2 linked regions of the Variovorax paradoxus genome follow. The protein of the gene in region 2 interacts with the protein of the main gene of each other region in a pairwise test. Links are inferred from orthologs where the notes say so. Each region holds a gene or a part of one and is shown on either strand. Other genes may lie near its edges.

Region 1 (5,089 bases), 1.1 Mb from region 2 along the record:
CTGCGCATCAAGAGTGCCGTGAGGGCGGCCTGCTCGCGCGGCGTGAGCGACAGCAGCGTGCCGCGCAGCGTGAAGGCATGGCTCTGGCTGTCGTAGGAGAGCGAGGCGCACTGCAGGCGCGGGTGCTGCTTGCCGCGGCTGCGCCGCACCAGTGCCGACAGGCGCGCCTCGAGCTCGACCAGCTCGAAGGGCTTGGAAAGAAAGTCGTCGGCGCCCAGGTTCAGGCCGCGCACGCGGTCTTGCAGGGCGCCCTGCGCGGTGAGGATGAGCACCGGCGTGCGGTCGTCGGCGTTGCGCATGTCGGCCAGCACGCTCAGGCCGTGCTTGTCGGGCAGGCGCAGGTCCAGCACGATGGCGTCGTATTCGGTGCCGGCCATGAAGGCTTCGGCGGTGCGCGCGTCGGGCGCATGGTCGGCCACGAAGCCGCTCTGGGTCAATGCGCGGATCAGCCAGGAGGCCATGTCCAGTTCGTCTTCGACCAGGAGGATGCGCATGGGAGGCTGCCGGTTGTTGGGGTCAGGTCTTGAGGCCGAGATTCAGGTCGATGTCTTCCGCCGCGCGTGCGCTGGCATCGGCCGCGCGCGCGCTCAGGTCGGGCGCAAGCGCGCGCCGGCCGTCGAACACGAAGCAGTCGCCGTGGTAGTGCGCGCCGCCGACCTGCTCGAAATACTTGAGGATGCCGCCTTCGAGCTGCAGCACGTTCTCGATGCCTTCCTCGCGCATCAGGATCGCGGCCTTCTCGCAGCGGATGCCGCCGGTGCAGAAGCTCACCACCGTCTTGCCGGCGAAATCGGCGCGGTGCTCCTTCAGGGCGGGCGGGAACTCGGTGAACTTGGTGATGCGCCAGTCGATGGCGCCGTCGAAGGTGCCTTCGTCGACCTCGAAGTCGTTGCGCGTGTCGAGCAGGGCGATTTCGCGGCCCTCGTCGTCGTGGCCCTGATCGAGCCAGCGCTTGAGCGTGGGGGCATCGACGCCGGGCGCGCGGCCGGCGGCGGGCTGGATCGCCGGGTGGTCCATGCGGATGATCTCGCGCTTGAGCTTCACCAGCATGCGGCGAAAGGGCTGCGTGGCGGACCAGCTTTCCTTGGCCTCGAGGTCGGCGAAGCGGGCGTCGGCGCGCAAATCGGCCAGAAAGGTCCGTACGCCGTCGGCCGAACCCGCCAGAAACAGGTTGATACCCTCCGGCGCCAGCAGGATGGTGCCCATGAGGTCCAGGGCCTGGGCGCGGGCGCGCAGGTCTTCACGCAGCTCGGGGCTGTCGTCGATGGCCACGAACTTGTAGGCCGCGATATTCAAAATCTCTTGCACGGGGCGGGATTGTAGGGAACCCCAACTCACATGGTGGATGCGGTGCTTTCTACAATGGCCGCATGTTTGTTCACCTGCGCCTGCACACCGAGTTTTCCGTCGTCGACGGCACCAACCGAATCGATGAAGCCATCAAGGCCGCGGCTGCCGACAAGCAGCCCGCACTGGCCATCACCGACCTGAACAACCTGTTCGGGGCGGTCAAGTTCTACAAGCAGGGGCGGGGCAAGGGCGTCAAGCCGGTCATTGGCGCCGAAATCTTCATCGACGGGCTGGGCAAGGAGCCCGGCGCGCTGACCCGCATCGTGCTGCTGGTGCAGAGCATGGAGGGTTATCTGAACCTTTCCGAGCTGCTGGCGCGGGCCTGGACGCAGAACGTGGCGCGCGGCCAGTCGCAGGCCGCCTGCAAGCTGGAGTGGGTGCAGGAGCTGTCGGGCGGGCTGATCGCGCTGTCGGGCGCGCAGGCCGGGCCGCTGGGCCAGCCGCTGCTGCAAGGGCAGGGCGAGCGCGCGGCCGAACTCGCGCTGCAGCTGGCGGGGATTTTTCCGCACCGCTTCTACATCGAGCTGCAGCGCGCCGGTCGTCCCGAGGACGAGCCGCATGTCATTGCCGCGGTGCAGCTTGCCGCAAGGCTCAAGCTGCCGGTGGTGGCGACGCACCCGGTGCAGTTCGCGGCCCGCGAAGACTACGAGGCGCACGAGGCGCGCGTGTGCATTTCCGAGGGCGAGATTCTGGGCAACCCGCGTCGCGTGCGCCGCTTCACCGAAGAGCAGTACTTCAAGTCGACCGCCGAAATGCAGGCGCTCTTTGCCGACGTGCCGAGCGCGCTGGCCAACACGGTCGAGATCGCCAAGCGCTGCAACCTGACGCTGGTGCTGGGCAAGCCGCAGCTGCCGGACTTTCCGACGCCGTTCATCAGCGAGGGCGTGCGCATGCCCATCGACGACTTCTTCCGCCAGGAGTCGTTCGAGGGCCTGGAGATGCGCCTGAGGCACCTGTACCCCGACGAGGCCAAGCGCGAAGCGCAGCGCGCGCGCTATGTGGAACGGCTTGAGTTCGAGATCAACACCATCCTGAACATGGGGTTCCCGGGCTACTTCCTGATCGTGGGCGACTTCATCAAGTGGGCCAAGGAAAACGGCTGCCCGGTGGGCCCGGGCCGGGGCTCGGGCGCCGGCTCGCTGGTGGCCTATGCGCTGAAGATCACCGACCTGGACCCGCTCGAATACAAGCTGCTGTTCGAACGTTTCCTGAACCCCGAACGCGTTTCGATGCCCGACTTCGACATCGACTTCTGCCAGGGCAACCGCGACCGCGTGATCGACTACGTGAAGGACAAGTACGGCCGCAACGCCGTGAGCCAGATCGCCACCTTCGGCACCATGGCCGCGCGAGCGGCCATCCGCGACGTGGGCCGCGTGCTCGACATGAGCTATATGTTCTGCGACGGCATCAGCAAGCTGATTCCGAACAAGCCCGGCATGTCGGTGACGCTGCAGTACCCGCCCGAGAAGAAGATCGAAGGCGACAAGAACAACTACGCCATCGAGATGGAGCCGCAGCTCGCGGAGCGCATCGAGAAGGAAGAAGAAGTGAGGATGCTGGTCGAGCTCGCGCAGAAGCTCGAAGGCATGACCCGAAACATCGGCATGCACGCCGGGGGCGTGCTCATCGCGCCGGGCAAGCTCACCGACTTCTGCCCGCTCTACCAGCAGCCCGGCAGCGAATCGGCCGTGAGCCAGTACGACAAGGACGACGTCGAAGCCATCGGCCTCGTGAAGTTCGACTTCTTGGGTCTTGCCACGCTCACCATCCTGGAGATTGCGCGCGAGTTCATCATGAAGCGCCACAAGGGCCAGGAGAACTTCGCGTTCGAAAACATACCGCTGAACGACGCGGCCACCTACCGGCTGTTCTCCGAAGGCACGACCGAGGCGGTGTTCCAGTTCGAATCGCGCGGCATGCAGGGCATGCTGAAGGATGCGCGTCCCACGCGGCTGGAAGACCTGATCGCGCTGAACGCGCTGTACCGACCGGGCCCGATGGACCTGATTCCCAGCTTCGTGGCGCGCAAGCACGGCCGCGAAGAAGTGGAGTATCCGCACCCGGCCGTGGCCGAGATGCTCTCCGAGACCTACGGGATCATGGTCTACCAGGAGCAGGTGATGCAGACCGCGCAGATCCTGGGCGGCTACTCGCTCGGCGGCGCCGACTTGCTGCGCCGCGCGATGGGCAAGAAAAAGCTCGAGGAAATGGCCGAGCACCGCGAGAAGTTCCGCGCGGGCGCACTTGCCACGCACGGCATCGTGCAGGACAAGGCCGACGAAATCTTCGACTTGATGGAGAAGTTCGCGGGCTACGGTTTCAACAAGTCGCACGCCGCCGCCTACTCGCTGCTGGCGTATCACACGGGCTGGCTCAAGGTTCACTACACGGCCGAGTTCTTCTGCGCCAACATGACCGTGGAAATGGACGACACGGACAAGCTCAAGCTCCTGTTCGAAGACGCCCAGAAAAACTTCGGCATCACCTTCGAGCCGCCGGACGTGAACCGCGGCAACTACCGCTTCGAGCCCGTGACCGACCGCGTCATTCGCTACGGGCTGGGCGCCGTCAAGGGCACGGGCCAGCTCGCGGTCGAGGCCGTGGTGCGGGCGCGCGAAGAGGGCGGCCCGTTCAAGAGCCTGTTCGACTTCTGCGTGCGCATCGACCGTCAGCGCATCAACAAGCGCACGGTGGAAGCGCTCATCAAGGCCGGCGCCTTCGACGCCATCCAGCAGAACCGCGCGTCGCTGATCGCCTCGGTCGACCGTGCCTTCGAATTTGCCATTGCCACCGCGGCCAACGCCTCGCAGGTCGACATCTTCGGCGACTGCGAGCACGGCTCGGCCACCGCGGAGCCCGACCTGGTCGACGCCACGCCGTGGGGCGTGAAGGAGCGCCTGACGCTCGAGAAAACGGCCGTGGGCTTCTACCTGTCGGGCCACCTGTTCGACGAGGTCTCGCACGAAGTGCGGCGCTTCTGCAAGCGCGAGATCGGTGACCTGCTCGACAGCCGCGACCAGCAGGTCATTGCCGGCATCGTGAGCGACTTCCGCGTGATCAACGGCCAGCGCGGCCGGCTGGCGATCTTCAAGCTCGACGACAAGTCGGACGCGATCGACGCCACCGCCGACGAGGCGCTCATCAACGCCAACCGCAACACGCTGAAGGACGACGAGCTCGTCATCGTCAGCGGCAGGCTGCAACCGGCGCGCGGCGGCTTCGAGGCGCGCTTCCAGGTGCAGCAGGTGTGGGACCTCGCCACGGCGCGCTGCCGCTTCGGCAAGTTCCTGCGCGTGGCGGTGAACGGCAAGGCGCCCGACATCGCGCGCCTGATCAAGGACTTTCCGCCGCGCACCGAGCAGACCGAGGTCGGCGACCTGATCCAGGGCCTGCCGGTGCGGCTGTCGATGGCGCGCGGCGGCGCGCAGGTCGAGCTGCAACTGGGCGAGCGCGCCAAGTTCTTCCCGACCGATGCGGCGCTTGCCAGCTGGACCGCGCAGGCGGAAGCGGGCAAGGCGCAGATCGTTTACGACTGAGCCTCTGGCGCCCCGGAAAAGGGGCTCAGTGCGACAGCGGCGCCACCGCCAGGTCCGGCACCACGTTCATGATGCGCAGCGTCTGCTGCACCACCTGGCTGAACACCGGCGCCGCGACCAGGCCGCCGAAGTACTTGCCGGCGCTGGGCTCGTCGATCATCACCGCGACGATGATGCGCGGCTTGTCGATGGGCGACATG
Region 2 (4,471 bases):
TCGACGTGATCCCGCTGTCGCTCGGCATCGAGACCATGGGTGGGCTGGTCGAGCGCATCGTGCCGCGCAACCAGACCATCCCGACCGCGATGGCGCAGGACTTCACGACCTACCAAGACGGCCAGACCGCGCTGGCGCTGCACGTGGTGCAGGGCGAGCGCGACCTTGTCTCCGACTGCCGCAGCCTCGCGCGCTTCACGCTGCGCGGCATTCCACCGATGGCGGCCGGCGCGGCGCGCATTCGCGTGACCTTCACCGTCGATGCCGACGGCCTGCTGAGCGTGAGCGCCAAAGAGCAGGGCAGCGGCGTCGAGGCCAGCGTGGCCGTCAAGCCGTCGTACGGCCTGTCGGACGACCAGATCGCGACCATGCTGCAGGAAAGCTTCTCCACCGCGCAGCAGGACATGCAAGCCCGTGCGCTGGTCGAGGCGCGCGTCGACGCCGACCGCATGCTGCTCGCCACCCAGAGCGCGCTCGATGCCGATGGCGATCTGCTGAGCGACGAAGAGCGCACGCTCATCGACGCTTCGATGGCGCAGTTGCGCGAAGCCGCCAAGACCAGCAACGACGCCGGCGCCATCGAGGCCGCAACCAAGAAGCTGGCCGACGACACCGAGGCCTTTGCCGCACAGCGCATGAACGCGGGCATTGCGCGCGCACTTGCCGGCCGCAAGGTCGAATCTCTCTAGAACAACATGCCCACGATCAAGATCTACCCGCATCCCGAGTACTGCCCGCAAGGCGCCGAAATCACCGCGCCCGCAGGCACCTCGATCTGCGAGGCGCTGCTCGACAACCACATCAACATCGAGCACGCCTGCGAGATGAGCTGTGCCTGCACCACCTGCCACGTGATCGTGCGCGAGGGTTTCAACTCGCTCAACGAAGCGGAAGAGGGCGAAGAAGATCTGCTCGACCGTGCCTGGGGCCTGGAGCCGCAATCGCGCCTGAGTTGCCAATCGATCCTGGCGCAGGAGAATGTGACTATCGAGATTCCCAAATACTCGATCAATCACGCCAAGGAAAACCACTGATGAGTCGCTTGATCGTCCTCGATACCGAAACCACCGGGCTTTCCGCGGAAAACGGCGACCGCGTCATCGAGCTCGGCTGCGTGGAGCTGTTCAACCGCAAGCTCACCGGCAACGACCTGCACATCTATTTCAACCCGGAGCGCGAGAGCCACGAAGACGCGCTGAAGGTCCACGGCCTGACGACCGACTTCCTGCGCGACAAGCCGAAGTTCGCGACGCTGGCGAACGACATCGTCGAGTACCTGCGCGATGCCGAGCTGATCATTCACAACGCGGCCTTCGACGTGGGCTTCCTCAACAAGGAGTTCGAGCGCGCCGGTTTTCCCCCGCTGCGCACCTTCGTTGCGGAAGTGACCGACACACTGGCCATGGCCAAGCTGGTGTATCCGGGCAAGCGCAATTCGCTCGATGCACTGTGCGACCGCTTCGGCGTCGATCGTTCGAACCGCACCTTCCACGGCGCCAAGCTGGACGCCCAGTTGCTGGCTGACGTCTACATCAACCTCACACGCGGGCAGGATGCGCTGCTCATCGATGTGGCGTCGAGCGAGCCCGAGGTGGGCACCGCCGTCGTGGCGATGGACCTGAGCCAGTTCGAGCTGCCGGTGATCCTGGCAGCGGAGCAAGAACTCGCCGCGCACGAGGGCGTGCTGGCTCAACTCGATAAATCTTCTGGTGGCCGCACACTGTTTCGTCAAAATGACGAAAAAGCTGTGGCATAATCTGAGGCTTCGCTGAACGCGATTCGTAATTCAAAGCAACGCAGTCAAACGCGTTGTTTTGGGCGGTTAGCTCAGGGGTAGAGCACAGCATTCACACTGCTGGGGTCGGAGGTTCGAAGCCTCCACCGCCCACCATCATCAAAAAGCGACCTGGATTTCCAGGTCGCTTTTTTGTTTTGCGCGTCCGGTCTTTTTACTGCTTCGCGCCGAAGAGGTCGTCGCAGTTATCGCAAGCGAAGTAGAGCTTCTGCTCCCCGCATTGCACCGACCCTGTGGCACCCGCCCGGATCTGCCAGTCGCACGACCTGCCTTGCCGGGTCAGCGTGCCTTCGACGTAGCAGGGCGCCAGCTGGTAGTTGTCGTGCAAGGTCTTGTAGTCGACCTCTTTCGCGCGAGAAAAGAATTCGCGCGCCTTGCCGTGGCTCTGCGGCACATCGGATGTCCGGCAGGCCGCGGCCGGTTCGTCGGTGTGGAAGTCTGCGACGTAGACGTTCGTGAACGACGCAGCGTCGCGGGTCGCACACGAAGCGACAAGCATGGCACCAACCGCCAACGCAAGAACGCGGATTCTTACTTCCATAGCGCCGAACTCGCTTCGCCTGGATTCTTGTACGACACCGTCGGATGCCGGTAGACGTCGCTCGACTTCAGGTTGAACTGCAGGTACAGCTCATCGATCAGCCATTGAAGCGACGCGTTCTGCGCAGCTGTCACGTCCTCGTAGCTCTTGTCGTCGATGTGCAGGCCGACCAGTTCGATGCCGATCGAGTCGTTGTTCACCGGATACCGATCGGGGTAGGGCTTTGCGCGCTCATGCGCATCGATGGCGTTGATCTGGCTGGTCCACGACATCGCCAGCATCTTGGCCATGGCTGACGTGTCGCAAGTGCTCTTGTTGATGGTGAGGCACTTCGACTTGATCAGCTTGCCGACGTGATAGCAGCGCGCATACACGCTGGCCGTCTGGTAGATCTGGCCGTTCTTGTCGATCAGGAAGTGGGCGCCGTTGCCGCCCGCCTGGTAGCCGTTGAGGCTGGACTCGGCGGTGCTGGAATCGGTCTGGTGAACGACGATGGCCAGCACACTGGGCAATGCGCCGTGCTCGATGCCGGATGACCGCCTGGGTATCACCTTGGGATCGACCAGCATCCCGTTGGTGTCGATGGTGGACATTTCTCTCCCTCCAGAAGAAAGCGATGCTCGTTGCTGCTCTGTCAGCGCGTCGAAGTAAAACACATCGATCGCGGATGACAAAACCGCATTGGTAACGCGATTTGACAGAGCCCGCGGCGCTGATTGCTTCCGCCTTACTTGACTGTCGGTTGGCACCGACGGCAAGTGCAGCCAAGGGCTGTCGCACTTCCCACGGCACTGGCCTAGAACCTGGATGAAAGGAGCAAGACCATGGCCACTCATCCCGATCTTCCGACCCCCGTGACGCCGGACCTGCCCGTCGAGCCCGATGAAGGCCCGAGCACGCCACCGGACGAACCCACCGACCCCGAGCCGCCACCCTCGGTGAGTTGAGTTTGTTCGTGCATCGTGCGGGCCGCGATAAGCTCGCACGATGGACGAAATTGATTGCGCCGTCATCGGCGCTGGAGTGGTGGGGCTGGCCGTGGCGCGCGCGTTGGCGCTCGCGGGCCGGGAGGTGTTGGTGCTCGAATCCGAAGGTGCCATCGGCACTGCAACGAGTTCGCGCAACAGCGAGGTGATTCACGCGGGCATCTATTACCCGAAGGGCTCGCTGAAGGCACGGCTTTGCGTCGAGGGCAAGCAACTGCTGTACGCCTATGCCGATGAGCGCGGCGTGCCGCATCGGCGCTGCGGCAAGCTGATCGTGGCGACGTCGCCCGAACAGGCCGGTCAACTCGAGGCGATCCGGGTCAAGGCGGCTGCCAACGGGGTCGACGATCTGGAACTGCTTACCGAACAGCAGGCCAAGGCGCTGGAGCCGCAACTGCAATGCGTGGCGGCCCTGCATTCGCCCAGCACCGGCATCGTCGACAGCCATGCGCTGATGCTGAGCCTGCTCGGCGACCTCGAGAACGCGGGCGGCATGCTCGCGCTGAAATCACCGGTGACGCGCGCCGAATGTGGTGCCGACGGCATCGTGCTGATCGCGCAGGACGGCACGGCGTTGCGCTGCCGGACGGTGGTCAATGCAGCGGGGCTCGGAGCCCCGGCGCTGGCCCGTCGATTCGAGGGGCTGCCCGCCTCGTCGGTGCCGCAAGAGTATTTCGCCAAGGGCAACTACTTCACCCTGTCGGGGCGAGCGCCTTTCGGCCGCCTCGTCTATCCGGTTCCCGAGCCGGGCGGCTTGGGCGTGCATTTGACGATCGACCTCGGCGGCCAGGCCAAGTTCGGGCCCGACGTGCAGTGGGTGTCTTCGGCCGACGACCTCGTGGTCGACCCCGCGCGCGGCGACGGCTTCTATGCCGAGGTGCGCAAGTACTGGCCGGCGCTGCCCGACGGCGCACTTATTCCCGGCTACGCAGGCATGCGGCCCAAGATCTCGGGGCCGGGCGAGCCGGCTGCGGACTTCGTGATCGAGGGGCCCTCGTCGCACGGTGTGGCGGGCCTGGTCAATCTGTTCGGCATCGAGTCGCCGGGGCTCACGAGCAGCCTGGCGATCGGGGCGCATGTCGCCCGCCTGCTGGCGGGTACGGAAGCTTGAGTGAGTGAATCAAGGGCACAAGTCCGCACATCTGTCGC

What was found.
Region 1: the proteins of dnaQ (region 2) and dnaE interact in binary tests that used the Escherichia coli proteins (3 or more experiments, as listed by UniProt). The link is inferred for Variovorax paradoxus from one-to-one orthologs.

The regions. Positions count from the first base shown.
Region 1 is NZ_CP091716.1:3,458,201-3,463,289, forward strand. The notes cover bases 989-5,089. They hold dnaE (DNA polymerase III subunit alpha), read left to right. Parts: upstream 989-1,370; coding sequence 1,371-4,889; downstream 4,890-5,089. Other genes in these bases: L3V85_RS16060 (sulfurtransferase), read right to left, coding at 989-1,308; L3V85_RS16070 (peptidoglycan D,D-transpeptidase FtsI family protein), read right to left, coding at 4,915-5,089. In the rest of the region: L3V85_RS16055 (response regulator), read right to left, coding at 1-494; more of L3V85_RS16060, read right to left, coding at 517-988. UniProt on the Escherichia coli protein: DNA polymerase III is a complex, multichain enzyme responsible for most of the replicative synthesis in bacteria. This DNA polymerase also exhibits 3' to 5' exonuclease activity. The alpha chain is the DNA polymerase catalytic subunit.
Region 2 is NZ_CP091716.1:4,580,789-4,585,259, reverse strand. Bases 1-2,894 are described here. They hold dnaQ (DNA polymerase III subunit epsilon), read left to right. Parts: upstream 1-1,033; coding sequence 1,034-1,756; downstream 1,757-2,894. Other genes in these bases: L3V85_RS21265 (peptidoglycan recognition protein family protein), read right to left, coding at 2,327-2,894; L3V85_RS21270 (hypothetical protein), read right to left, coding at 1,950-2,294; fdx (ISC system 2Fe-2S type ferredoxin), read left to right, coding at 696-1,034; hscA (Fe-S protein assembly chaperone HscA), read left to right, coding at 1-689. In the rest of the region: more of L3V85_RS21265, read right to left, coding at 2,895-2,929; L3V85_RS21260 (stereocilin), read left to right, coding at 3,161-3,283; L3V85_RS21255 (NAD(P)/FAD-dependent oxidoreductase), read left to right, coding at 3,324-4,433. UniProt on the Escherichia coli protein: DNA polymerase III is a complex, multichain enzyme responsible for most of the replicative synthesis in bacteria. The epsilon subunit contain the editing function and is a proofreading 3'-5' exonuclease.